Regions from separate parts of the Streptomyces sp. NPDC002884 genome, predicted to be linked through region 3. Evidence: riboswitches for the same ligand, from Rfam matches in the RefSeq annotation. Region 3 holds a riboswitch; each other region holds the start of a gene.
The links. A riboswitch is a leader RNA that binds a small molecule or an ion and turns the genes downstream of it on or off. The one in region 3 is predicted to bind cyclic di-AMP.

Region 1 (7,803 bases), on a different contig from region 3:
CTCGCGCCGCCACTGGGCGTACTTCACGGCCTCCGCGAGCGCGCGGACGGCGCGTTCGGCGGCGGGGTAGGCGGGGATGAGGTGCGTCCCCTCGGGTGCCTCGACGGCGGCGGGCACCGGCTGCGCGCCCTCGGGGCCGTCGGTGCGCGCGCGTGGGGCCGCCTCCGCGCGCGGTGCGGTGCTCGTCGCGGCGGACAGCGCCGTGGCGAGACCACCGAGTTCCACGTGCACGACGAGCACCGGCTTGGCGGGCGCGGCCGCCGCGGCCGACCGCAGGGCCTGCGCGAGTTCCGCGTCCCCGGGCGACCTCTCCCCGATCGCCGGGATCGCCGTCACGACCACCGCGTCGCACGTCTCGTCGGCGAGCGCGCGGGCCAGCGCCGCGTGGAAGTCCTGGGCCGACGCCTCGGTCGTCAGGTCCAGCGGCGGGAGCGGACGCAGCCCCTCCGAGAGGCAGGCGTCGTACGTCAGCAGGCCCAGCGACTCGGAGTTGCCGAGGATCGCCACCCGCGGGCCCGTCGGCAGCGGCTGACGGGCGAGCAGCAGGCCGGCGTCGACCAGTTCGGTGATGGTGTCCACGCGGATCACGCCGGCCTGCCGCAGCAGCGCCGACACCGTCGCGTGCGGCAGCCGCGTCGCCCGTACGGCGTGCCCCTGCGGGGCGGAACCGGCGCCCTGGACGACGACCAGGGGCTTGGCGGCGGCCGTGCGCCGCGCGAGGCGCGTGAACTTGCGCGGGTTGCCGATGGACTCCAGGTACATGAGGGCGACATCGGTGTCGGGGTCGTCGTACCAGTACTGGAGGACGTCGTTGCCCGAGACGTCCGCGCGGTTGCCGGAGGAGACGAACGTCGACACACCGGTGACGCCGGTGACGCCTCCGCCCCGTCGGTGGAGGCGGGACAGCAGGGCGATGCCGATGGCCCCGGACTGGGCGAACAGGCCGATCCGGCCGGGCCTCGGCATCTCCGGGGCCAGTGAGGCGTTCAGCCGCACCTCCGGGGAGGTGTTGATGACTCCGAAGGCGTTGGGGCCGATGATCCGCATGCCGTACGCGCGTGCGTGCCGGACGAGTTGGCGCTGGCGTTCCCGCCCCTCGGGGCCGCTCTCGGCGTAACCGGCGGAGAGGACGACGAGTCCCTGCACTCCGTGCTCGCCGCACTCGGCGACGGCCTCGGGGACCTGGTCCGCCGGGACGGCGACGACCGCGAGATCGACGGGGGCCGCTATGTCGCGCACCGAGCGGTGGGCGGGCACCCCGTCCAGTTCCTTGAGGTCCTCGGGGAAGGCCTTGTTGACGGCGTACAGCCGACCGGTGAAACCCGCCTCGCGGAGGTTGCCCAGGACGCTCCGTCCGACGCCGCCGGGGGTGCGGCCGGTGCCGACGACGGCTACGGAGCCGGGCGCGAGCAGCCGGCCCACGGAGTGCGCCTCGGCGCGCTGTTCCCGTGCGCGCTGCACGGCCACGGAGCGCTCGGTGGGTTCGAGGCCGAACTCCAGGTGGACGACGCCGTCCTCGAAGCTGCGCTTCTGGGTGTAGCCGGCGTCCGTGAACACCTTGATCATCTTGGTGTTGGCGGGGAGCACCTCGGCGGCGAAGCGGCGGATGCCGCGCTCGCGCGCCACGGCCGCGATGTGCTCGAGCAGCGCGGAGGCGACGCCCCTGCCCTGGTGGGCGTCCTGCACGAGGAAAGCGACCTCGGCCTCGTCGGCCGGCGCCGAGGCGGCCATGCCGTCGGCACCAATGCGGTCATAGCGTACGGTGGCGATGAACTCGCCGCCGACCGTGGCCGCGAGTCCCACCCGGTCCACAAAGTCGTGGTGCGTGAAGCGGTGGACGTCCTTGTCGGACAGGCGCGGGTAGGGCGCGAAGAAGCGGTAGTACTTCGACTCGTCCGAGACCTGCTCGTAGAAGCTGACCAGGCGCTCGGCGTCATCGATGGTGATGGGGCGGATGCGCGCGGTGCCGCCGTCGCGCAGCACCACGTCGGCCTCCCAGTGGGCGGGGTACTCGTGCCGGTCCGACGCGCTCTGCATGGGGCCCAGAGTACGGCTCGCGTACGACAACGGCGCGAGGCAGTCTGTGGAGGACGCACGTCGGATCGAGGCCGCGATCCGACGTCCACGTCGGGAGGGGACCACACGACCCCTCCCTCACTCGCTTCACGTGTGGAACACTGGTCTAGACAACCTGAACACTGAAGGGCAGCATCACATGGCTGAGCGCCGCGTCAACGTCGGCTGGGCCGAGGGCCTTCACGCCCGCCCCGCTTCCATCTTCGTCCGGGCCGCCACGGCCGCAGGTATCCCGGTGACGATCGCCAAGGCCGACGGCAACCCCGTCAACGCGGCCTCCATGCTGGCCGTTCTCGGCCTGGGCGCCCAGGGCGGCGAGGAGATCGTCCTCGCCTCCGGGGCCGACGGCGCCGACGCCGCCCTCGACCGGCTGGCGAAGCTGGTCGCCGAGGGTCTCGAGGAGCTCCCCGAGACCGTCTGAGCGCGCGCACCCCTTTGCGGGGCGCTCAATTGACGGGTGCGGTGTTCGTCACTCAAAAGGTGCCGCCCCGCTGACCCCGAAGGGCTCGTCCGAATTATCGGGCGAGCCCTTTGCATTTCCCGTTCACGGGCAGCAGAAATAATCCCCCGCGAATTAGCCCCTCTTTGTATACGGCCCCCGTGTTAATGCCGCAGACCCGTCATGTTTACGGGAGGTTGCGAAGTTCTCACACGGTCGGCGCGTTCGGGGTTGCCGGGAAAGCGCAGCCGGTGCGCGGTCGTCGCGCGCTCGGTGTGCAGCGCCGTGATCGCCCGCGCGCGCTCGCCGTCGCCGCGCGCCACCGCGTCCACGATCGCGCCGTGCTCCGCCCAGGACTCCACGGGGTTGGCCGGCGCCTCCACCGCGTACATCCAGGCGATCTTGTGGCGGAGCTGCGTGAGCATCGACGTCAGGGCATGGCTTCCGGACGACTGCGCGAGGGTCTCGTGGAACCAGCCGCCCAGGGAGCGCAGATCCTCGCTGTTGCCCCGTCTGGCCCGCTCCTGGCCCAGCCGGACGAGTCCGCGCAGCACCTTCAGATGGGCCTCGGTGCGGCGCTGGGCGGCCCGGGAGGCGCCGAGCGGCTCCAGGAGCATGCGCATCTCCAGCAGGTCCGCCGCCTCCTGCTCGGTCGGCTCCGCGACGCACGCGCCCGCGTGCCGCCGCGTGACGACGAAGCCCTCGGCCTCCAGCGTGCGCAGCGCCTCGCGGACCGGGACGCGGGAAACGCCGTAGCGGCGGGCGAGGAGTTCCTCGGTGAGGCGGCTGCCGCGCTCGTAGACACCCGCGACGATGTCGTCCCGAATGGCCGTGCACACCGAGTGCGCCGGAATACGCATGACGGACCTCCGCCTTAATCCCCGTGAAACGTCGACGATTGACGTGTGTTCCGTGACTCTATTGCAATGAGCGGGAATTTCCGATGGCGGGCCGGAATCCAGGGATATTTTTTGGACAGCAGGACCTCGAAAACGGCGAAAGCCCCGGCCGCAAGGGCCGGGGCAGGACGATCTGTCGCCGTGGGTCGTCAGACGTTCACGCCGTGGTTGCGGAGGTAGGCGACCGGGTCGATGTCCGAGCCGTACTCCGCGGTGGTGCGGGCCTCGAAGTGCAGATGCGGGCCGGTGACGTTGCCGGTGGCGCCGGACAGGCCGATCCGCTCGCCCGGGGTGACCGTCTGGCCCACCGACACCGCGAGGGACGACAGGTGACCGTACTGGGTGTACGTCCCGTCGTGCATCTTGATCACGATCTGGTTGCCGTAGGACCCGCCCCAGCCGGCCTCGACCACGGTGCCGGAGCCGACCGCGTGCACGGAGGTGCCGCTGGCGGCGTGGAAGTCGATGCCGGTGTGGCTGCCGGAGGACCACAGCGAGCTGCTGGCCTGGTAGCCGGTGGAGACGTAGGAACCGGTGATCGGCAGCACGAACGTGTTGAGGAGCTTGCGCTCGGCCTCACGGGCGGCACGCACGCGTGCCTCGCGCTCCTCCACGGCCTTCTTGGCGGCGGCCTGACGGGCGGCCTCCTCGAAGGCGGCCTGCTTCTGCCGGGCGACCTGGTCGTCGACCTGCTCCGCGACGGACTCGGCGGCGGACTCGCCGGCGGTGACGACGGGGATCAGCCCGGTCTGCTCAGGGGTGGGCTCGGCGGCGAAGGCCGGAGTGGAGGCGACGGTGGCCATGACACCGGTGGTGGTGAGCGCCGCGATGCCCGCCGCGCGAACGCTGCTGCGCTGCATCCGGCCGGGCTTGCGGTGCTTACCGGGGGCGCAGGTGAACGCCATGAAGTCGGGGGTGTCCTTTCCTTCCTTCTCGCCTACCGGGTTAGCTGACGGGTTCGGAGCAGGAAGGTCTCCTACGGACCCCCTCGCGTTCAGGCGCGGGCGTCCGATTCACCCCAGGGACTTCACTAGTGGGTCCCCGGCTCCCCTGGCTCGCGCCGTACGGGGACTCGGCGATGACTGTCCGGTGCCGCGGCTGCGGCGCACTGCGTGACGAACAGCCCGGATGACGCTAAGCGGCGCGGGTTTCAATCCTCAAACGGATCCCGGTTTTTGTAGCGCATCCCACAGGGCAGACGGGCAACCTCCGCATCAATTCGGACATACGGAGGCCCTGGTGACGCTTTCGTCGACCAGGGCCCCCGCACGCGTGCGCCGTTGCCGGGACCTACTCCGCGGACACGACCTTCACCTCGCCGATGCCGAGGGCCTCGACCGGCTCCTTGATCTGGGCCGCGTCACCCACGAGGACGGTCACCAGCCGGTCCACCGGGAAGGCGTTCACGGCCGCCGCAGTGGCCTCCACCGTGCCGGTCGCCGCGAGCTGCTGGTACAGCGTGGCCTGGAAGTCGTCGGGCAGGTGCTGCTCGACCTGGTCGGCCAGCGTGCCGGCGACGGCCGCGGCGGTCTCGAACTTGAGCGGCGCCACACCGACCAGGTTCTGCACGGCGATGTCGCGCTCGGCGTCGGTCAGCCCCTCCGCGGCGAGAGTGCGCAGCACCTTCCACAGGTCGTCCAGAGCGGGACCGGTGTTCGGGGTGTCGATGGAACCGCTGATGGCGAGCATCGCGGCGCCCGAGCCGTCCGGAGCGGACCGCAGGACCTGCCCGAACGCGCGGACACCGTAGGTGTAGCCCTTCTCCTCGCGCAGGACACGGTCCAGCCGGGAGGTGAGCGTGCCACCGAGGCAGTACGTGCCGAGCACCTGCGCGGGCCACACACGGTCGTGCCGGTCGGCGCCGATCCGGCCGATCAGCAACTGGGTCTGGACGGCGCCGGGACGGTCCACGATGACGACCCTGCCGGTGTCGTCGGCGGTCACCGGCGGCACGGGCCGCGGCTGGGCCGAGGAGCCCGTCCAGGCGCCCAGGGTGTCGCCGAGGAGCGCCTCCAGGTCGACGCCGGTGAGGTCGCCGACGACCACGGCGGTGGCCGTGGCGGGACGGACGTGCTTCTCGTAGAAGGCGCGTACGGCGGCGGAGTCGATCTTCTCGACCGTCTCCGCGGTGCCCTGGCGCGGGCGCGACATCCGCGCGGTGGCCGGGAACAGCTCCTTGGAGAGCTCCTTGGCGGCGCGCCGGGACGGGTTGGCCAGCTCGTGCGGGATCTCGTCCAGGCGGTTGCGGACGAGGCGCTCGACCTCGCTGTCGGCGAACGCGGGGGCCCTGAGGGCGTCGGCGAGCAGACCGAGGCCCTTGGGCAGGCGTGAGGCCGGTACTTCGAGGCTCAGCCGGACGCCGGGGTGATCGGCGTGCGCGTCCAGGGTGGCGCCGGAGCGCTCCAGTTCGGCCGCGAACTCCTCGGCGGAGTGCTTGTCGGTGCCCTCGGAGAAGGCGCGCGCCATGATCGTGGCGACGCCGTCGAGGTCGGCCGGTTCGGCGTCCAGGGGTGCGTCGAGGAGGATCTCGACGGCGACGACCTGCTGGCCGGGACGGTGGCAGTGCAGCACGGTCAGGCCGTTGGCCAGCGCGGTGCGCTCGGGCGCCGGGAACGCCCACGGCTTGGCCTCGCCCGCCCGGGGCTGGGGGTGGAAGTCCATCGTGGCGAGCTCGGTCACCGGGCCGCCTCCTCGTTCTCGTCCTGGTCGGCGGGGGCTTCGGCGGCGGTCGGCTCGTAGACGAGCACCGCGCGGTTGTCGGGGCGCAGGCGGGCCTTGGCGATCTCCTGCACCTCCTCCGGCGTCACGTCCAGCACGCGCTGGACGGCGGTGAGGGCGAGCTGCGGGTCTCCGAACAGCACGGCGAACCGGCACAGTTCGTCGGCGCGGCCGGCGACCGTGCCGAGCCGGTCGAGCCACTCGCGCTCCAACTGCGCCTGGGCCCGCTCCATTTCCTCGGCCGTGGGGCCCTCCGCGGCGAACCGGGCGAGCTCCTCGTCGATGGCGGCCTCGATGACGGGCACCTCGACGTCGCCGGACGTCTTCACGTCCAGCCAGCCCAGGGAGGGCGCTCCGGCGAGCCGCAGCAGGCCGAAGCCGGCCGCGACGGCCGTACGGTCGCGGCGGACCAGCCGGTTGTAGAGGCGGGAGGACTCGCCGCCGCCGAGGACGGTGAGCGCCAGGTCGGCGGCGTCGCACGCGCGCGTGCCGTCCTCGGGCAGCCGGTAGGCGGCCATCAGCGCGCGGGCCGGCACCTCCTCCTCGACGATCTCGCGCAGCTGCTCGCCGATGACCTCGGGCAGCCCGCCGTCACGGGGCGCGGGCTTGCCGTCGTGGCCGGGGATCGAGCCGAAGTACTTCTCGACCCAGGCGAGGGTCTGCTCCGGGTCGATGTCGCCGACCACGGAGAGGACCGCGTTGTTGGGCGCGTAGTACGTGCGGAAGAACGCGCGCGCGTCCTCCAGGGTCGCCGCGTCCAGGTCGGCCATCGAGCCGATCGGCGTGTGGTGGTAGGGGTGGCCGTCCGGGTAGGCGAGGGCGGTCAGCTTCTCGAAGGCCGTCCCGTAGGGGACGTTGTCGTAGCGCTGGCGGCGCTCGTTCTTGACGACGTCGCGCTGGTTCTCCATCGACTCGTCGTCCAGCGCGGTGAGCAGCGAGCCCATGCGGTCGGCCTCCAGCCAGAGGGCGAGCTCCAGCTGGTGGGTGGGCATGGTCTCGAAGTAGTTCGTGCGCTCGAAGCTGGTGGTGCCGTTGAGCGAGCCGCCGGCCCCCTGGACCAGCTCGAAGTGGCCGTTGCCCTTGACCTGGCCCGATCCCTGGAACATCAGGTGCTCGAAAAGGTGAGCAAGACCGGTACGCCCCTTGACTTCGTGGCGTGAACCGACGTCGTACCAGAGGCACACCGCTGCGACGGGGGTCAGGTGGTCCTCCGAGAGCACCACGCGCAGGCCGTTGGCCAGACGGTGCTCGGTCGCTGTCAGGCCCCCGGAGCCTGCCTGGGCTGTGGCCGTGTGACCCATGGGCATGTACGTCCCTTCCGATCGCGGACGCGGTCGTCGAAACCGCGGTTTTCCTGCCGGTCCTGCCACTGTATGCAAGCGTGCGGACGGTCCGCGAAGTTCCCGGGCGACATACGCCGAGAGCGAGATCGCGTAGCCTGCGGGCAGCCGTGGAGGAGATGCCTCTGCGTTCGGGCCGGACGGCCGACGCCGGGTCCTCGCCCGCGCTGTCAGTGCCACGGTCCACAATGGTCCGCGTCAGATCCCGTATCACGCCCCAGCAAGGAGCCGGCAGCGATGGCCCGCCGCAGCACGAAGACCCCGCCGCCCGACGACTCGTACGAGGAGCGGATCCTCGACATCGACGTCGTCGACGAGATGCAGGGCTCCT
Region 2 (7,803 bases), on a different contig from region 3:
GGTGGCCGTGCTGCCCTGGCCGGTGTACGGGGGGTACGGGTACGGCCGGGGTCCGGCCCACGGCCAGGGCCGCACCGCCGGATTCGGGCAACCGGCGGCGCCGGTGTACGGAGCCCCGCCGGTCCACGGAACTCCGCCGGGGCCGTCGTACGGATACGGGTTCGGCTACGGGTACCCGGCAGCACACGGCCCCGCGAACGGCCCCGCGAACGGCCCCGGGAGCGGCCCCGGGAGCGGGTATCCGGCAGGGCCGTACCCCGCCCCCCACCCGCACCAGTAGGCGAGGCCGCGGCAGGTCAGGCCGAGGCCCGGGTCAGCCGGGTGATCTCCTCCGCCGTCAGCTCCAGCCGCGCCACCTCCAGCAGCGCCGGCAGCTGCTCGACCGTCCGCGCGGAGGCGATCGGCGCGGCCACAGTCGGCTGCGCCGCGAGCCACGCCAGGGCGACCGTGGGGATCTCGGCGCCGTGGGCCTGGGCGATCTCGTCCAGGGCGGTGAGGACGTTGCGGCCCCGCTCCGTGTCGAGATGCTTGGCCGCGCCGGCCGCACGGGCGCTCTGCACGGTCGTACCGGGCCGGTACTTGCCGGTGAGGAAGCCGGCGGCGAGCGCGAAGTACGGGACGGCCGCGAGTCCGAAGCGGGCGGCGAGGTCCTGGAGGCCGCCCTCGTAGGTGTCGCGGGAGACCAGGTTGTAGTGGGGCTGGAGGGCGACGTACCGGGCCAGGCCCTCGCGGTCGGAGAACTCCAGGGACTCCCGGAGCCGCTCGGGCGAGATGTTGGAGGCGGCGATGTGCCGCACCTTGCCCGCCCGCACCAGCTCGTCGAGCGCGCCGATGATCTCCTCGACGGGCACCTCGGGCTTGTCGAAGTGCGTGTAGTAGAGGTCGATGCGGTCGGTGCCCAGACGGCGGAGCGAGGCGTCGGCGGCGGCCTTGATGTTGTCGGCGGTCAGACCGGGGAACTCGGGGTGCTGGCTCACCTTGGTGGCGATCACGAGGTCGTCGCGGTTGCCCCGGGCCTTCACCCACCTGCCGATGACGGTCTCGGACTCACCGCCGCTGTTGCCCTCGATCCACGCCGTGTAGGAGTCGGCGGTGTCGACGAAGTTGCCGCCCGCGGCCGCGTAGGCGTCGAGCACGGCGAAGGAGGCCGTCTCGTCGGCGGTCCAGCCGAAGACGTTGCCGCCGAGGGAGAGCGGGAAGACCTCGAGGTCGGAGGAGCCGAGCTTGCGAAGAGAAGTCATGCTTCGTCTCAACGGACGCCGACGGCCCGCCCATTCCGGGCGTGACACGAAGAACATGTGAACGGCGCCTGTGGACGGCACGGAACGGCGGCAGCCCCGACGCGGAGGGCGTCGGGGCTGCCGGGGTGGATCAGGGTGTCCGCGGGAGAGGAACCGCTCAGGGGTTGAGGCCCTTGCCGCGCAGCCAGGCCGCGGGGTCGATGCCGTCGGCGCTGCCGTTCGGATGGACCTCGAGGTGGAGGTGGGCTCCGGTGACGTTGCCGGTCGCGCCCACGCGGCCGATCACATCACCGGTGGCGACCTTCTGGCCGACACTGACGCTGATCGACGACTGGTGGCAGAACCACAGCTCGGTGCCGTCGTCCAGGGTCAGGATGGTGCGGTAGCCGTAGGAACCGGCCCAGCCGGCCTCGGTGATGGTGCCGCTGTGGACGGCCTTGATGAGCGTGCCCGTCGGCGCGGCGAAGTCCAGACCCGTGTGGTAGCCGGAGGACCAGAGGGAACCGGCCTGGCCGAAGGTCGAGGTGATGGTGTACGAGGAGGTCGGCAGCGTGTACTGCTTGGCCAGCTCGGCCAGGCGCGCGGCCTCGGCCTTCGCGGCGGCTTCCTCGGCGGCCTTCTTCTTGGCGGCGGCGGCCTTGGCCTCCGCCTCCTTCTCGGCCTTGGCGGCGGCGTCGGACTCGGCCTTGGCCGCCGCGGCGAGCGCCTTGACCTCGACCTGCGACTGCTGCGACTCGGCCTGCGCCATGATCCGGCTGCGGAGCGCCTCGCCGGCGTCGGCGGTGCTCTCCTCGGTGTCCACGGCGGCTTCGGAACCGAAGCTGGCGAGGGCCGGGGCGGCTTCCGGGGCGGGCTCGTCGTCGGAGATGAGCGAACCCACGTTGGGCAGGTCCGGCATCGAGATGGAGACCGGCGCCTTGCCGGTGTTGGCGCTGGCCATGCCGCCCGCGCTGACGGCGGCTATGACGCCGACGCCGAGGACGGTGGAGCTGCGGGCGAATCCGCCGCCGCGCTGCTTGGCGACGCGGTGCTTGCCGCGTACCGGGCGAGTGGACTCCGCGGTGGGGTTCCACTCCTCCCAAGGGCCCTCGTCGGTGCGGTAGTCGCCGTAGCCGAAGGTCTCGGTGGACCGCTGGCTGGGCGCGTAAGGGGCCTCGGGGGCAGGCGGGTTGGACGCCACGCGGGCGCACTCCTTTCCTTCCGTCGCCTACCGGGTTAGCTGACGGGTTCGGAGCGGGAAGGTCTCCTACGCGCGTATACCGGTCGTGGACTCTGCGAGTTCACGACGGCTTCCGCGTGATTCACCCCAAGGTGGTGGTTCCCCGGTTCCCTTGCGGGATTCGGCACGTGCCGCACGGAGCCGACTCTGGTGCCGGCTGGGACGACCGCGCTGCGTTATCGAACGTTAATAGACCCGGGGGTGGGTTTCCAAGCTGTTCCTCTTGATCAACAACATTTCTGGCCTGGACTTTTGGGCCAGCAGCGGTGAAAAACGGGCGAGTTGACCGCGCTTCGACATGCCCCGGAAACGCTTCATCAGTCACAGGAGTTTTGATGGTGACTCAGTCGTTATGCGCAGGGCGGTCATCCGGTCACCAGGAGTGAGGGAGGGAGGTCGACATAAACGCCGAAGGCCGGAACCCTTTCGGATTCCGGCCTTCGGTTCATCAGTAGCGGGGACAGGATTTGAACCTGCGACCTCTGGGTTATGAGCCCAGCGAGCTACCGAGCTGCTCCACCCCGCGGCGATGAATGCAACTGTACGCCATCAGCGGGGCGGAAAGCACATCGGTTGATCCACGGGGCCCCGGCGGCCTCAGAGGAGGTGGCGGTTCGGCTCCTTCGCCCGCTCCTCGTAATCCGGGAGCACGAGGACGTCGACGCCCTGGGCCGTCAGCAGACCGGTCCCGTCCGCCTCCGTGACGAAGGTGTCCGGCTCCCGCCAGGCCGTGACCACCCTGCGCACCCCGGCGTCGAGGATGAGGCGGGCGCAGGGGGCCGGGCGGGAGGAGCGGCGGGCGCACGGTTCGAGGCTGCTGTAGACGGTGGCCGCGGACAGCCGGGGGTCGGCGGGGTCGAGCTTCGCGAGGGCGGCCTCCTCGGCGTGCACGACCGGGTCGCCGGCCTCGCGGGAGTGGCCGCGGGCCAGCTCCGTGCCGTCGGCGGCCACGATCACCGCGCCGACGCTGAAGGCGGTCTCCGACGGCGGACAGTCGGCCGCGAGTTCGCAGGCGAGGGCCAGCCAGTGCCGGTCGGCCGCGACGGGCAGCGGTCCGGCGCCGGGGGCGGTGGGCTCGTAGCGGTTCAGGACGACGTCCTCGATGCGCCGGCTCTCCACCAGGCGCAGGCGTCCGCCCTGGTAGCCGCCGGGTCCGAAGAGGCGGGGCGCGGCCGGGTCGCCCACGAACAGCGGGGCGAGGACCAGCTGGAGTTCGTCGGCGAGGCCCTGTCGGAGCAGCTGGGTGTGGATCTTCCCGCCGCCCTCGACCATGAGGCGCCGCACCCCGCGCTCGTCGTGGAGGTGTTCGAGGAGACGGCGCCAGTCCAGTTCGGGCCCGAGCGGGACGGCGTCCGCCTCGATGCCGAGCGCGCGGACCCGTTCGGCGCCCTTGTCCGTCGTGTACACGACCTTCTCGCCGCCCGTGTGCCAGAAGTTCGCCGCCGGGTCGAGGTCGCCGGAACCGCTGACGGTGACCTTGAGGGGGTACGGCGGCCGTCCGGCGGCCACCCGGGCGGCGCGGCGCTGCGGGGAGTTCACGAGGAGCCGGGGGTTGTCCGCACGGATCGTGCCGGCGCCGATGAGGATGGCGTCGACGGAGGCGCGGACCTCGTCGACGCGGTCGAAGTCGGCGCGGCCGGAAAGGAGCAGGCGCTCGGGCGTGGTGTCGTCCAGATAGCCGTCGAGGGACACGGCGGCGGACAGCAGGACGTACGGGTACGGCATCGACGCGGCTCCCCGGGTCTTGGTTCAAGTTTGAAACAAACCTACACTGGCTGTATGACGACTCGCTGGCTGTCCCCTGAGGAGCAGCGCGCCTGGCGCGCCTACGTCGCCGGCTACCTCCTGCTGGAGGATGCGATCGACCGGCAGCTCCAGCAGGAGGGCGGCCTGCCTCATCTGTACTACTCCATCCTCGCCAACCTCTCCGAGACACCGGAGCGGCGCCTGCGGATGACCGACCTCGCGGAGCAGCTGAAGATCACCCGCAGCAGGCTGACGTACGCGGTGACGCGCCTGGAGAAGGACGGACTGCTGCGGCGGGAGGAGTGCCGCTGGGACAAGCGCGGAACCGTCGCGGCCCTGACGGACGAGGGTATGGCGACCCTGGAGAACCTGGCGCCCGGCCATGTCGAGACGGTCCGCTCCGCCCTCTTCGACCGGCTCACTCCCGAGCAGGTGGGGCAGCTGGAGGAGATCTTCACGCAGGTCGTGCTGGGGTTCCAGGACGGCGACGAGGCGGCCCCGCAGGAGCTGCCGTGGCGCCGCCGCTCGTCGCCCTGCCCGGGAACCTGATCGCCACCTGATCACCATCCGGTCACCCCGGATCGCCGCCGGCGCATGAGGTGCGCGCCACAATCCCGTTGCTTCAAATTTAAAGCATGAGGTAGGGTCTGGATTCGTTGGATCTGCTTCAAATCTGAAGCACAAGGCGGCCCGGTGCCGCCTTGCCACCGTCCTCCGGACCCGGGAGACCGTATGCCCGACACCCCCGCCGCCACCCCGCGCGCCCGCGTCCGGGTACCGCTGCGCTTCCCCGACGGTTACTCCGTCGACGCCGAACTGGTCACCTTCCACGGCCTCACCGACGGCCAGGAGCACATCGCCGTCGTCCTCGGCGAGCCGGCGCCCGGGGCCACCCCCCTGGTCCGGCTGCACTCCGAGTGCCTGACCGGTGACGTCTTCGGCTCCGCCCGCTGCGACTGCGGGCCGCAACTGCGCGAGGCGGTCGAGCGCATAGCCGGGACCGGCGGTGTCCTGCTCTACCTCCGCCAGGAGGGCCGCGGCATCGGCCTCTACAACAAGCTCGACGCCTACGCCCTCCAGGACCAGGGCCTGGACACCTACGAGGCGAACGCCGCGCTCGGCCTGCCCGAGGACGACCGCGACTACACGGCCGCCGCCCAGATGCTGCGCGCCCTGGGCATCACGAGCCTGGACCTGCTGTCCAACAACCCGGACAAGGCGGGCCAGTTGCGCGACCTGGGCATCGACGTCCACGACCGGGTCCCCACGGGCGTCTTCACGACCCCGCACAACGTCCGCTACCTGCGCGCGAAGGTCCTCCAGACGCAGCACACGCTGCCCCTGGCCGACCTCACCGGGCTGAACGTGGGCTGACCGCCGACGGCCCGAACGGGCCGTCCAGCGCGGCCCATTGGAGCAGCATGATGGTCTTCGCGTCGGCGATCGCGCCGGTGCGGACGAGGCCGAGGGCCTCGGTGAAGGGAAGTTCGACGACGGCGATGTCCTCGCCCTCGGCCGCGACGCCCGCCGTGTCGGCCCCGGGGGCGGAGGCGTCGTAGGGGGCGGCGAAGAAGCTGAGGCGCTCGGTGACCGAACCGGGGCTCATGAACGCGTCGAAGACGTGCTCGACGTCGTGCACCGCCCGTCCGGTCTCCTCGGCCGCCTCACGGCGGATCGCCTCGCGCGGGTCGTCGCCGTCCAGGAGTCCGGCGGCGGCCTCCAGCAGCATGCCGTCCGGATGCCCGTTGACGTACGCGGGCAGCCGGAACTGCCGGGTGAGCAGGACGGTACGGCGGTCGGGGTCGTAGAGCAGGATCGTGGCGCCGTCGCCCCTGTCGTACGTCTCGCGTTGCTCGCGGCTCCAGTGGCCGTCGCTGTGCCGGTAGTCGAAGGTGGTGCGGCGCAGGACGGACCAGTCGCAGGCGAGGACCTCGACGTCGAGGACGCGGACCCGGTCGTTGCCGGTGAGATCGCGTCCGTGGCGGTCCAGTCCGGTACGGCCGCGGGGGTCCGGGACGTCGATGCCGGGGGTGCCGGGGGCCGGGCGGGACCGGCGGGACGGGGCGTCGTGGGACCCGGACGCGGGGGCGGGCGAGGTGGCGACGTGCTCGGTCATCGGCGGCCTTCGGGGAGGGTGGCGTCGGCATCGGCACCGTGGGCGTCGGGGATGTCGGCGAGGTCGGCGTGGACCGGCTTGCCCTGGGCGCGGGCCCGCTCGGTCATCCGGTCCGCGCCCTCCGACGGACCGCCGATGCGCAGAACCGCGTCGCAGCGGTCCAGGAGGCGTTCGGCGACGGGGTGGAAGAGCTCGTCGAAGAGCGGGTCGCCGGGGGCGGCGCCGCCCGCCGTCTCCAGCAGGGGCAGCGCGAGCGCCTCGCCGGTGACGGGCAGATGCCCGGCGTGGAACAGGACGAGGGCGGCCTCGTTCATGGCCCTCACATTGGCCGCGAGCTTCGCGGGGTCGTCGCCGGTGCCCGAGCGGTACGGGCCGGCGACCAGGATCATCAGCGGTTTCACGGGGTCTCCTGGGACGGGTTCAGGCCAGCCGGGTCTCGACGCCCGCCTCACGCAGGGCGTCCAGGGTCTGCGGGCCGCCGGGATGGGTGGCGGGGTCCGCGGCGGCGGCGTCGGTGACGAAGGAGTGCACGGCGTCGAGCGGGGCGACCTGGCTGAACGCGCGGACGCCCAGCTTGGTCGCGTCGGCGACGGCGACGGTACGGGCCGCCTGACCGAGCCCCGCCTGCTTGACGGCCGCGTCCTCGAGGGAGAACTCCGACCAGCCGTGCACGGCGTGCACCCCGCCGATCGACATCACGAACACGTCGAAGGCCAGGGACTCGAGGGTGCGCAGGGCCAGCGGCCCGACGAGGGACCGCTCGCCCGGGCGGGACCGGCCGCCGACGACCAGCAGATCGATGCCGGGCCGGTCGGCCAGCCGCAGCGCCGCCTGGAGACTGAGCACGGCGACGGTCAACGGGCCCCGCGCGGCGAGGTGTTCGGCCACGTGCACGGTGGTGGTGCCGGCGTCCAGCAGCACCCGTGACCCCGGCTCGACGAGTGCGGCGACGGCCGCGCCGAGCCGGTCCTTCGTCGCCGCCTGCCACGCCTGCCGGGCCTCGAAGCCGCCGCCCTCCTCGCGCGGGCGCCCGGCGACGGCTCCGCCGTGCACCCGCCGCACGAGCCCCTGCCGCTCCAGCACGTCCAGGTCCCTGCGCACGGTCATCTCCGAGACCCCGAGCCGCTGTGCGAGCTCGGCGACGGAGACCCGCGCGGGCGCCCGGCCGTGCCCTTGGTCCTGGCCGTGCCCCTGCACGAGGCGAAGGGTCAGGTCGAGACGGTCTGCGACATCCATGACGGCATTTCTACCATGCCGATGTTCGAATGAACATCGGCATGTTCGCCACGGCCTATGAGGTCAGCGGATCCACCGGCACCTCGGGAGCATGCGGATAGGCGGCCGACCGGTGCTGGAAGGAGAGGATCTTCGGGTTCTGGACGACGCCGTCCCGGATCTCGATGGCCTTCCTGACCGTGGGGTCGGCGTCCCACGCCGCGGGGCCGCTCATGACCTTGCGCAGGTAGGGAAGGAGCGCCTCG
Region 3 (7,803 bases):
GCCGAGCGCTTTTGCCTCTGAGGCAAGAAATTTGCCGCAGAGGCAAATTTGGCGTCCAATGGATCCATGAGCCCGCCCGAGTCGGAGGCCCCGGCGGAACCAGCCGGGGCTCTTCCCGCCGTCGCCCCCCAGCTGCGCGCCCTGCGCCGCCGGGCCGCCCTCACCCTGGAGGCCGCGGCCCGCGCCGCCGGGTTGTCACCGGCCCATCTCTCCCGCCTGGAGACCGGGCAGCGCCAGCCCTCGCTGCCGATGCTGCTCGCGCTCGCCCGTGTCTACGGTACGACGGTCTCGGAGCTGCTCGGCGAGACGTCCGCCGACCGGGACGCCGTCGTCCGCGCCGCCGGCATGGAGCCGACCCGCGCGGGTGGCTGGACGTACTGGCAGGCTGGCGCCTCCGGGCGCGGGATGCAGGCCCTGCGCGTCCAGGTGCCGTACGGCTCCCAGGGGGACGTCGTGCGCGTGCACCCCGGGGAGGAGTGGCTGCACGTCCTGCGCGGGCGGCTGCGGCTGCGCCTCGGGGACACCACCGAGCTGCTCGGGCCCGGTGACAGCGCGCACTTCGACTCGCTGACCCCGCACCGCATCGCGGCGCAGGACGACGACGGGGTCGAGCTGCTCTTCGTCCACACCTTGCTGCAGAGCCCCACGGCCACGCTGTGCCTGGGCCCGACCCCTTCGGACATCGGAGAAACGCCATGAAGGACATCGAGGAGAAGTTCCCTCGCTCCCTCTGGATCCGGCTGATCATCTACATCGCGGTGGGACACGTCTTCGCGGGGTTCCTGTGGCTGCTGTTCGAGGTGGGAGCCAACCAGTAGAGCCCCCGGTGACCGGCGCGGCCTCCGGGGCGCGGTACGCGCCGCGGTACCGGGCGCGGTGTCCGACGCGGTACCGGGCGCGGTGTCCGACGCGGTGTCAGTCGAGCAGCCGGTCCCGGAGTCGCTCACGGGTCTCGGGGGAGAGCCCGAGACCCTCCTCCAGGTAGGCGTCGACGCCGCCCCAGGTCTCCTCGATGGTCTCCAGGGCCGCCGCGAGGTACTCCGCGCGCGCGTCGAAGAGGGGGCCGAGCAGTTCCATGACCTCGGGGGAGTAGGCCTCGGCGGAGGTGGCGCTGCGGCGGACCCGGTAGCGGCGGTGCTTGGCGTTGGACTCCAGGTAGTCGGCGAGGATCGCCTCGCGCTCCACGCCCAGGGCCAGCAGCGTCACCGCGATGGACAGGCCCGCGCGGTCCTTGCCCGCCGCGCAGTGCATCAGGGCCGGGACGCTGTCCTCGGCGAGCGAGTGCAGCACCTGGGCGTGCTCGGCCGTCCGCTCCTTGATGATCGAGCGGTAGGAGGCGATCATCCGGCCGGCGGCCTTGCCGTCGCCGAGGATCCCGCGCAGCTGGTCGATCTCGCCGTCGCGCACCATCTTCCAGAACTCGGAGCCGTCCGCCGGGTCCGACAGCGGCAGGTTCACATTGCGCACGCCCGGCAGTTCGACGTCCGGGCCCTCCAGCTTCTGGTCCGCGGCGTTGCGGAAGTCGAAGACCGTGTGCAGGCCCAGGCCGGAGAGGAACGCGGCGTCCTCGTCGGTCGCGTGCGCGAGATGGCCGCTGCGGAACAGCACGCCGTGCCGCACCCGCCGGCCGTCGACGGTCGGCAGACCGCCCACATCCCGGAAGTTGCGCACAGCGGCCAGCTCGGGCTCGGTCGACGGGATCTGCTGCGTCACGGGGGCTCCCTCCCTGTCGGTCTCCGTCGGCGCGGCTCGTGGTGGCCGACGGGACATCTCCCCGACGATACGACATGGATTCCCCGGGCAACGGGTTGTCCACAGGGCGGTACTCCGGACGTCTGACCAGGTGAAGAGTTGTCCGCCGAAAGTTGCCCGGCAGGCCGACCGCATTCGATGATGTTGGTGCTTGATCGCACCTGTTCGAATTAGTGGGGGTTTGATGCCCGAGATCGCCGACAACGGCCGCACCTGGCTCCTTTCCGGGCCGACGAGCAGCTACGCCCTCCATCTCACCGAGGGCGACGAGCTGGTCCACCTGCACTGGGGCCCGGGCATCGCGCTCGCGGACGCCGAGGCGCTCGCCGGTCTGCCGCCGTCGGAGCGCGGGGCGTCCTTCGAGTCCCCGCTCGACGGCCGGGAGGAGTACCCGGTCGAGGGCGGCCCCCGCTTCGTCCGGCCCGCCCTGTCCGTGCGCACCGACGAGCGACGCGGCACCGAGTGGTCCTACGAGGCCTTCGAGTCCGACGGCGACGAACTGCGGCTGCGGTTCCGGGACGCCGGGCTGACCGTCACCCTGCACTACCGGATGCGGGGCGATGTCGTCGAGCGCTGGACGACCCTGCGCAACGACGGCGAGCTGCCGCTGGAGCTGCTGCGCGCCGACTCCGCCACCTGGACCCTGCCCGAGCGCGACGACTGGCGGCTGTCGCAGCTGCACGGCCGCTGGGCCGCGGAGTCCCGGCTCACCCGGTCCCCCCTCACCTACGGGGAGCAGGTCATCGGCAGCCGCCGCGGCCACACCGGACACCAGCACCTGCCCTGGGTCGCCCTGGACACCGACGCGACCGAGGAGCGCGGCGAGGTCTACGGCTGCGCCCTCGGCTGGTCGGGTTCCTGGCGGATCGCCGTCGCCCAACTCCCGGACGCGCGCGTGCAGATCACCGGGGGCGCCGGGTACGACGACTCGGGTCTGCTGCGGCTGGCCGCGGGGGAGTCCTTCACCACACCCGTCTTCGCCGGCCTGTGGAGCGACGCCGGCTTCGGCGGGGCGAGCCGCACCTGGCACGCCTACCAGCGCGCGTACGTCGTCCCGGACGCCGAACAGGACCGGCCGGTGCTGTTCAACTCCTGGGAGGCCACCTACTTCGACATCTCCGAGGAGCAGCAGGGCGCGCTCGCCCGGCGGGCCGCCGCGATGGGCGTGGAGCTCTTCGTCGTCGACGACGGCTGGTTCGGCGCGCGCACCGGCGACCACGCCGGGCTCGGCGACTGGCAGCCCAACCCCGACCGGTTCCCCGGCGGGCTGAAGCCCCTCGCCGACTACGTGCACGGCCTCGGCATGCAGTTCGGCATCTGGGTCGAGCCCGAGATGGTCAACCCGGACAGCGAGCTGTACCGGGCCCACCCCGACTGGGTGCAGTTCCAATCGGGACGAAAGCGGACGGAGTTCCGCAATCAGCTCGTACTGAACCTCGCGCGCGAGGACGTCCAGGAGTACCTCTGGGAGCAGCTCCACGGGCTCCTCTCCAGCGCGCCCGTCGACTATGTGAAGTGGGACTTCAACCGCTGCTTCACCGATGCCGGCTGGCCGGAGGACCCCTATCCGCAGCGCCTCTGGGTCGACCACGTCCAGGCCCTGTACGCGCTCCTGGACCGGCTGCGGGCGGCTCACCCCGGGGTCGCCTTCGAGTCCTGTTCCGGCGGTGGCGGACGTATCGACCTCGGGATCATGAGCCGTACCGACCAGGTGTGGACCTCCGACAACACCGATCCGCTCGACCGGCTCGACATCCAGCACGGCTTCAGCCAGATCCACCCCGCCCGGGTCATGGCGGCCTGGGTCACCGACAGTCCCAACACCCAGCTCAACGGCCGGGTCAGCTCGCTGCGCTTCCGGTTCGTCAGTGCCATGGCCGGTGTGCTCGGCGTCGGCGGGGACCTCTCCGAGTGGAGCGAGGAAGAGCTCGCCGAGGCGCGCCGGTGGGTGGACCTCTACAAGGAGATCCGGCCGCTCGTGCAGCAGGGCGACCTCTACCGGCTGCGGCCCCCGACGGGCGGCCTGAGCGCCGTCCAGTATGTGCGCGGCGACGAGAGCGTCGTCCTCGCCTGGCTCCAGGCGCAGCGGTTCGGCGAGCCCGTTCCGGCGCTGCGGCTGCGTGGACTCGACCCGACAGCGGCGTACGAATGCCGCGAAACGGGCGAAGTCCACCGAGGGGCGGTGCTGCTGCACCACGGGCTGCGCACCGGACTGCGGGGCGACCTTGATGCGACGGTTATCCGACTGCGTCGCATCTGAGGTTTCTGTCCGAATTGGATCCTTCGTTCCAACTCGCTCTGGAATAAAGGAACCTGGAGAGCTGTCACGTGAGCAGCGTCATATCCGTGACCGTACGTCGTCCGTCATGTTCACGTAATTCGCATGCTTTTCAAGGGTGCTTGGCGGTAAAAGCACCCTCTGACTCACGGAGTGTGACGGGGGATTCGCACAGGGGATCAAGAGAAAGGCGTTGACCGCACAACCTCTGCTTGTCCCTGTGCGTCCCGGTCGCTTACGTTCCACACCAATCCGGACGGACGCCGAATCCTGCCACCGCCCGGAGTCCGCTCACTCACCCGTCTATGGCAGGAGCGGGGGACCCACAGGCACAACCGCCTGTTCCGGTCTCCGGAACAGGCTTCGGGGTTAAGCCGCGCCTCGGCGCGGCCGGGCATCTCCAGTCCGCACCCGACAGCTCACCTCGCAGGCGCCGGAGAGGAATTCGCCATGCCCGCGAAGGGTAAGCACCGCCGTCCGAAGACCCAGCGCTTCACTCGCTCCATCGCCGTCGCCGGAACCGGCGGCGCCGCGCTCGCCCTTCCGCTCATAGGTGCCGCCGGCGCTCACGCGGCCCCCGCGCAGTCCGTCGCCCAGTCGGCTTCCCAGGCCGTGCCGGAAAAGGCCGTGCAGTCCGTGCCGGTGGCGCAGAAGACGGTCACCTCCACGACGGCGAAGACCTACACGGTGCGGTCCGGCGACTATCTCTCGAAGATCGCCGACGACCAGAACGTCAGCGGCGGCTGGCAGAAGCTGTACCAGGACAACCGGCAGGCCGTCGGCGGCGACCCGTCGCTGATCCACCCCGGGCTGAAGCTCTCCATCGGCAAGAAGGCCGCGACCTCCGAGACCGGCGGCACCGGCTCGTCGTCCGGTTCCTCCTCGTCCTCTTCGTCCTCCTCTTCGAAGTCGAAGGCGTCCGGAACCAAGTCGTCGTCCTCTTCGTCCGGTTCGTCCTCCTCGAAGACGGTCACCCAGGCCGCCGAGAGCGGCACCGGTACGTCCAGCGGTTACACGCTGCCGGTGGCGGGCGCCACCGTCGGCACCGCCTACCACACGGCCGGCAGCATGTGGTCGAGCGGCTACCACACCGGCACCGACTTCGTCGTCCCGACCGGCACCTCCCTCAAGGCCGTGGGCGCGGGCACCGTCGTCTCCGCGGGCTGGGGCGGCGCGTACGGCAACCAGGTCGTCATCAAGCTCGCCGACGGCTACTACGCCCAGTACGCCCACCTGTCCCAGCTCTCCGTCTCGGCCGGCCAGACCGTGACCGGGGGCCAGCAGGTCGGCCTCTCCGGTGCGACCGGCAACGTGACCGGCCCGCACCTGCACTTCGAGATCCGCACCACGCCGGACTACGGCTCCGACGTGGACCCGATCGCCTATCTCCGCTCGCACGGCGTCTCGGTCGGCTGACCCCCTCCGACCTCGACGACCTCCCGCCTGACACGCGGCCGAAGGCCGGACCCCGATCCCCGGGTCCGGCCTTCGCCGTGTCCGGGCGGCGCCGGTGGGGGAGTTTGCGCGTTCATGATCGTTCCATTGCGTTCTTGTGGCAGCCCTTCGTGCACCGTCGACAGGTGGGACAGAGTGGGGACACAGTGATCCCCGTCAGTGAGCAAGCGCTTTCTACCGCTCCTCGGAGGTCCTGTGTCCGGCGTCGACCGACGCATCGTCATCAAGGGCGCCGCCACCGCGGCCGCCGTCACCGTCGCGGCCCTGCTGGCCGGGCTCGTCTCCGCGCCCGCCGGGCACGCCACCGCGGCCCCGCGCCGGATCGTCGAGAACCTCGACCGCGGCCTGGTCGCCACCCCCTCGGGAGAGGGGACCTTCCTCAGCTGGCGGCTGCTCGGCACCGAATACGCGCGGTACGGCGACGCCATCGCCTTCAACGTGTACAAGAACGGCCGCCGCCTGAACCGGGAGCCGATAAGGAAATCGACGACCTACCAGGACGACAGCCGGGGGACGGGGACGTACACCGTCCGCGCCGTCGTCGACGGGCACGTGCAGAAGCCGAGTGCGGCAGCCCTGCTCCTCACCGACGGCTACGCCGAGATCCCGCTGGCCGGCGCCGACGGCTACACCGTGCAGCACGCCTGGCCGGGTGACCTCGACGGCGACGGACGCTACGAGCTCGTCGTCAGCCGGCTGTCCGGGACCCGCGACCGGCCGGACCTGCTGGAGGCGTACACGCTCACCGGCGAGCGCCTGTGGCGCGTCGACCTCGGCCCCGGCTCCTACACCCAGGTCGGCGGGAACGGCGCCAACGACCCGGCGCCCGCCGCGATCAGCGGGTCCACGGCGATCGGCGGCTACCGCAACGACGACAACGTCACCGTCTACGACCTCGACTCCGACGGCCGTGCCGAGGTGCTGGCGCACACCGCCGCCGGGACCACCTTCGCCGACGGCGCCCAGGTCACCGCCGACTCGCCCGCGAACCAGTTCGTGTCGGTCATCGACGGGGCGACCGGCACCGAGCGGACCCGGCAGCCCGTCCCCGACGACTTCGTGGCCGACGGCCCCTCCGGCGGCCACTTCGGCGTCGCCTACCTCGACGGCGAACACCCCAGCCTGGTCACCAAGTCGGTCACCCGGGTCGGGGCCAAGCGCGGCGCGTTCCGGGTCCTCTTCCAGACCTGGGACTTCGACGGCACGGACCTCACCCGCCGTTGGAAGTACGTCGTGGACCCGACGACCGGCGCGACCAGCTTCCACCAGATCCGCACCGTCGACGTCGACGGGGACGGCAGGGACGAGATCGCCGACGGCAACTACGTCGTCAACAGCGACGGCACGCTGCGCTACGTCGTCGACGGGGCCATCCACGGCGACCGCTTCGACATCGCCGACCTCGACCCCGACCGGCCCGGCCTGGAGGGCTTCGCCATCCAGCAGTCCGAGCTGGGCGTCGTCTCCGCGTTCCCCTGGTACTACTACGACGCCGACACCGGCGAGCGGCTGGTGACCGGCTCGCACCCGACGAGCCCGGTGAGCGACGCCGACCTCGACACCGGCCGCGGGAACGCCGCGGACATCGACCCGGACCACCGCGGCTACGAGTACTGGACGTCCACCGCCGACGTGACCCGGCCCGGCGCGGGCGTCTTCAACGTCCAGGACGGCAAGGTCTCCACCACCACCCCCAGCGTCAACTTCCGTATCTGGTGGGACGGTGACAAGGCGTCAGAACTGCTCGACTTCACCCGCGTCGAGAAGTGGGACCCGGCGACCGAGAGCAGCGCCACGGTCTTCGACCCGGCCGGCGTCGTCTCCGGGGCCCGCAACGCCACCCCCTTCTACGGCGACCTCCTCGGCGACTGGCGCGAGGAGATCCTCGCCGAGACCTCCGACCACACCGCGCTGCGCCTCTACACCACCACCGCGCCGACCGGCACCCGCGTCTACACGCTCGCGCAGAACCCCGCGTACCGCCTCGGCTGGACCGTGCGCGGCTACCTCCAGTCCACGTACACCGACTACTACCTCGGCACCGAGACCCGCCGGGTCCCCGCGCCGCACCTCACCACCCCCGCCCACTGAAGGAGCCGACCGACATGACGACCACCCGCAGGGCATTCGGAGCCCTCGCCGCCGGCGCCGCGCTGGCCGCCCTCGCCCCGGCGGCCACCGCGAGCGCCCGCCCCCGGCACCGCCGCCTGATCGCCCACGACGACTTCCGTCACGGCCTGCGCCAGTGGGCCGTCGAACTGGAGAAGGGCGGAACGGTCACCGCCTCCCGCGGGACCCTGGAGGTCGACGTACCCGCC

Region 1: another riboswitch for cyclic di-AMP. It lies ahead of ABT070_RS33560 (M23 family metallopeptidase); the one in region 3 lies ahead of ABT070_RS16365 (M23 family metallopeptidase).
Region 2: another riboswitch for cyclic di-AMP. It lies ahead of ABT070_RS18370 (M23 family metallopeptidase); the one in region 3 lies ahead of ABT070_RS16365 (M23 family metallopeptidase).

What each region holds. Positions count from the first base shown of each region.
Region 1 covers NZ_JBEOVB010000024.1:125,816-133,618, reverse strand. The annotation lists gene ABT070_RS33575 (bifunctional acetate--CoA ligase family protein/GNAT family N-acetyltransferase) at 1-2,037, opposite strand, end outside; gene ABT070_RS33570 (HPr family phosphocarrier protein) at 2,216-2,497, shown strand; gene ABT070_RS33565 (GntR family transcriptional regulator) at 2,680-3,375, opposite strand; gene ABT070_RS33560 (M23 family metallopeptidase) at 3,564-4,319, opposite strand; cyclic di-AMP (ydaO/yuaA leader) riboswitch at 4,335-4,502, opposite strand; gene ABT070_RS33555 (M16 family metallopeptidase) at 4,705-6,093, opposite strand; gene ABT070_RS33550 (M16 family metallopeptidase) at 6,090-7,439, opposite strand; gene ABT070_RS33545 (DNA gyrase/topoisomerase IV subunit A) at 7,710-7,803, shown strand, end outside.
Region 2 covers NZ_JBEOVB010000008.1:20,872-28,674, forward strand. The annotation lists gene ABT070_RS18360 (PrsW family intramembrane metalloprotease) at 1-280, shown strand, start outside; gene ABT070_RS18365 (aldo/keto reductase) at 297-1,241, opposite strand; gene ABT070_RS18370 (M23 family metallopeptidase) at 1,399-2,421, opposite strand; cyclic di-AMP (ydaO/yuaA leader) riboswitch at 2,431-2,597, opposite strand; tRNA gene ABT070_RS18375 (tRNA-Met) at 2,913-2,986, opposite strand; gene ABT070_RS18380 (dihydrofolate reductase family protein) at 3,058-4,185, opposite strand; gene ABT070_RS18385 (MarR family winged helix-turn-helix transcriptional regulator) at 4,240-4,755, shown strand; gene ABT070_RS18390 (GTP cyclohydrolase II) at 4,939-5,580, shown strand; gene ABT070_RS18395 (NUDIX domain-containing protein) at 5,558-6,322, opposite strand; gene ABT070_RS18400 (DUF4406 domain-containing protein) at 6,319-6,711, opposite strand; gene ABT070_RS18405 (DeoR/GlpR family DNA-binding transcription regulator) at 6,743-7,558, opposite strand; gene ABT070_RS18410 (N(5)-(carboxyethyl)ornithine synthase) at 7,614-7,803, opposite strand, start outside.
Region 3 covers NZ_JBEOVB010000006.1:387,923-395,725, forward strand. The annotation lists gene ABT070_RS16345 (helix-turn-helix domain-containing protein) at 67-699, shown strand; gene ABT070_RS16350 (DUF6126 family protein) at 696-818, shown strand; gene ABT070_RS16355 (tyrosine-protein phosphatase) at 916-1,713, opposite strand; gene ABT070_RS16360 (alpha-galactosidase) at 1,937-4,012, shown strand; cyclic di-AMP (ydaO/yuaA leader) riboswitch at 4,309-4,476, shown strand; gene ABT070_RS16365 (M23 family metallopeptidase) at 4,481-5,446, shown strand; gene ABT070_RS16370 (rhamnogalacturonan lyase family protein) at 5,681-7,576, shown strand; gene ABT070_RS16375 (DUF6250 domain-containing protein) at 7,591-7,803, shown strand, end outside.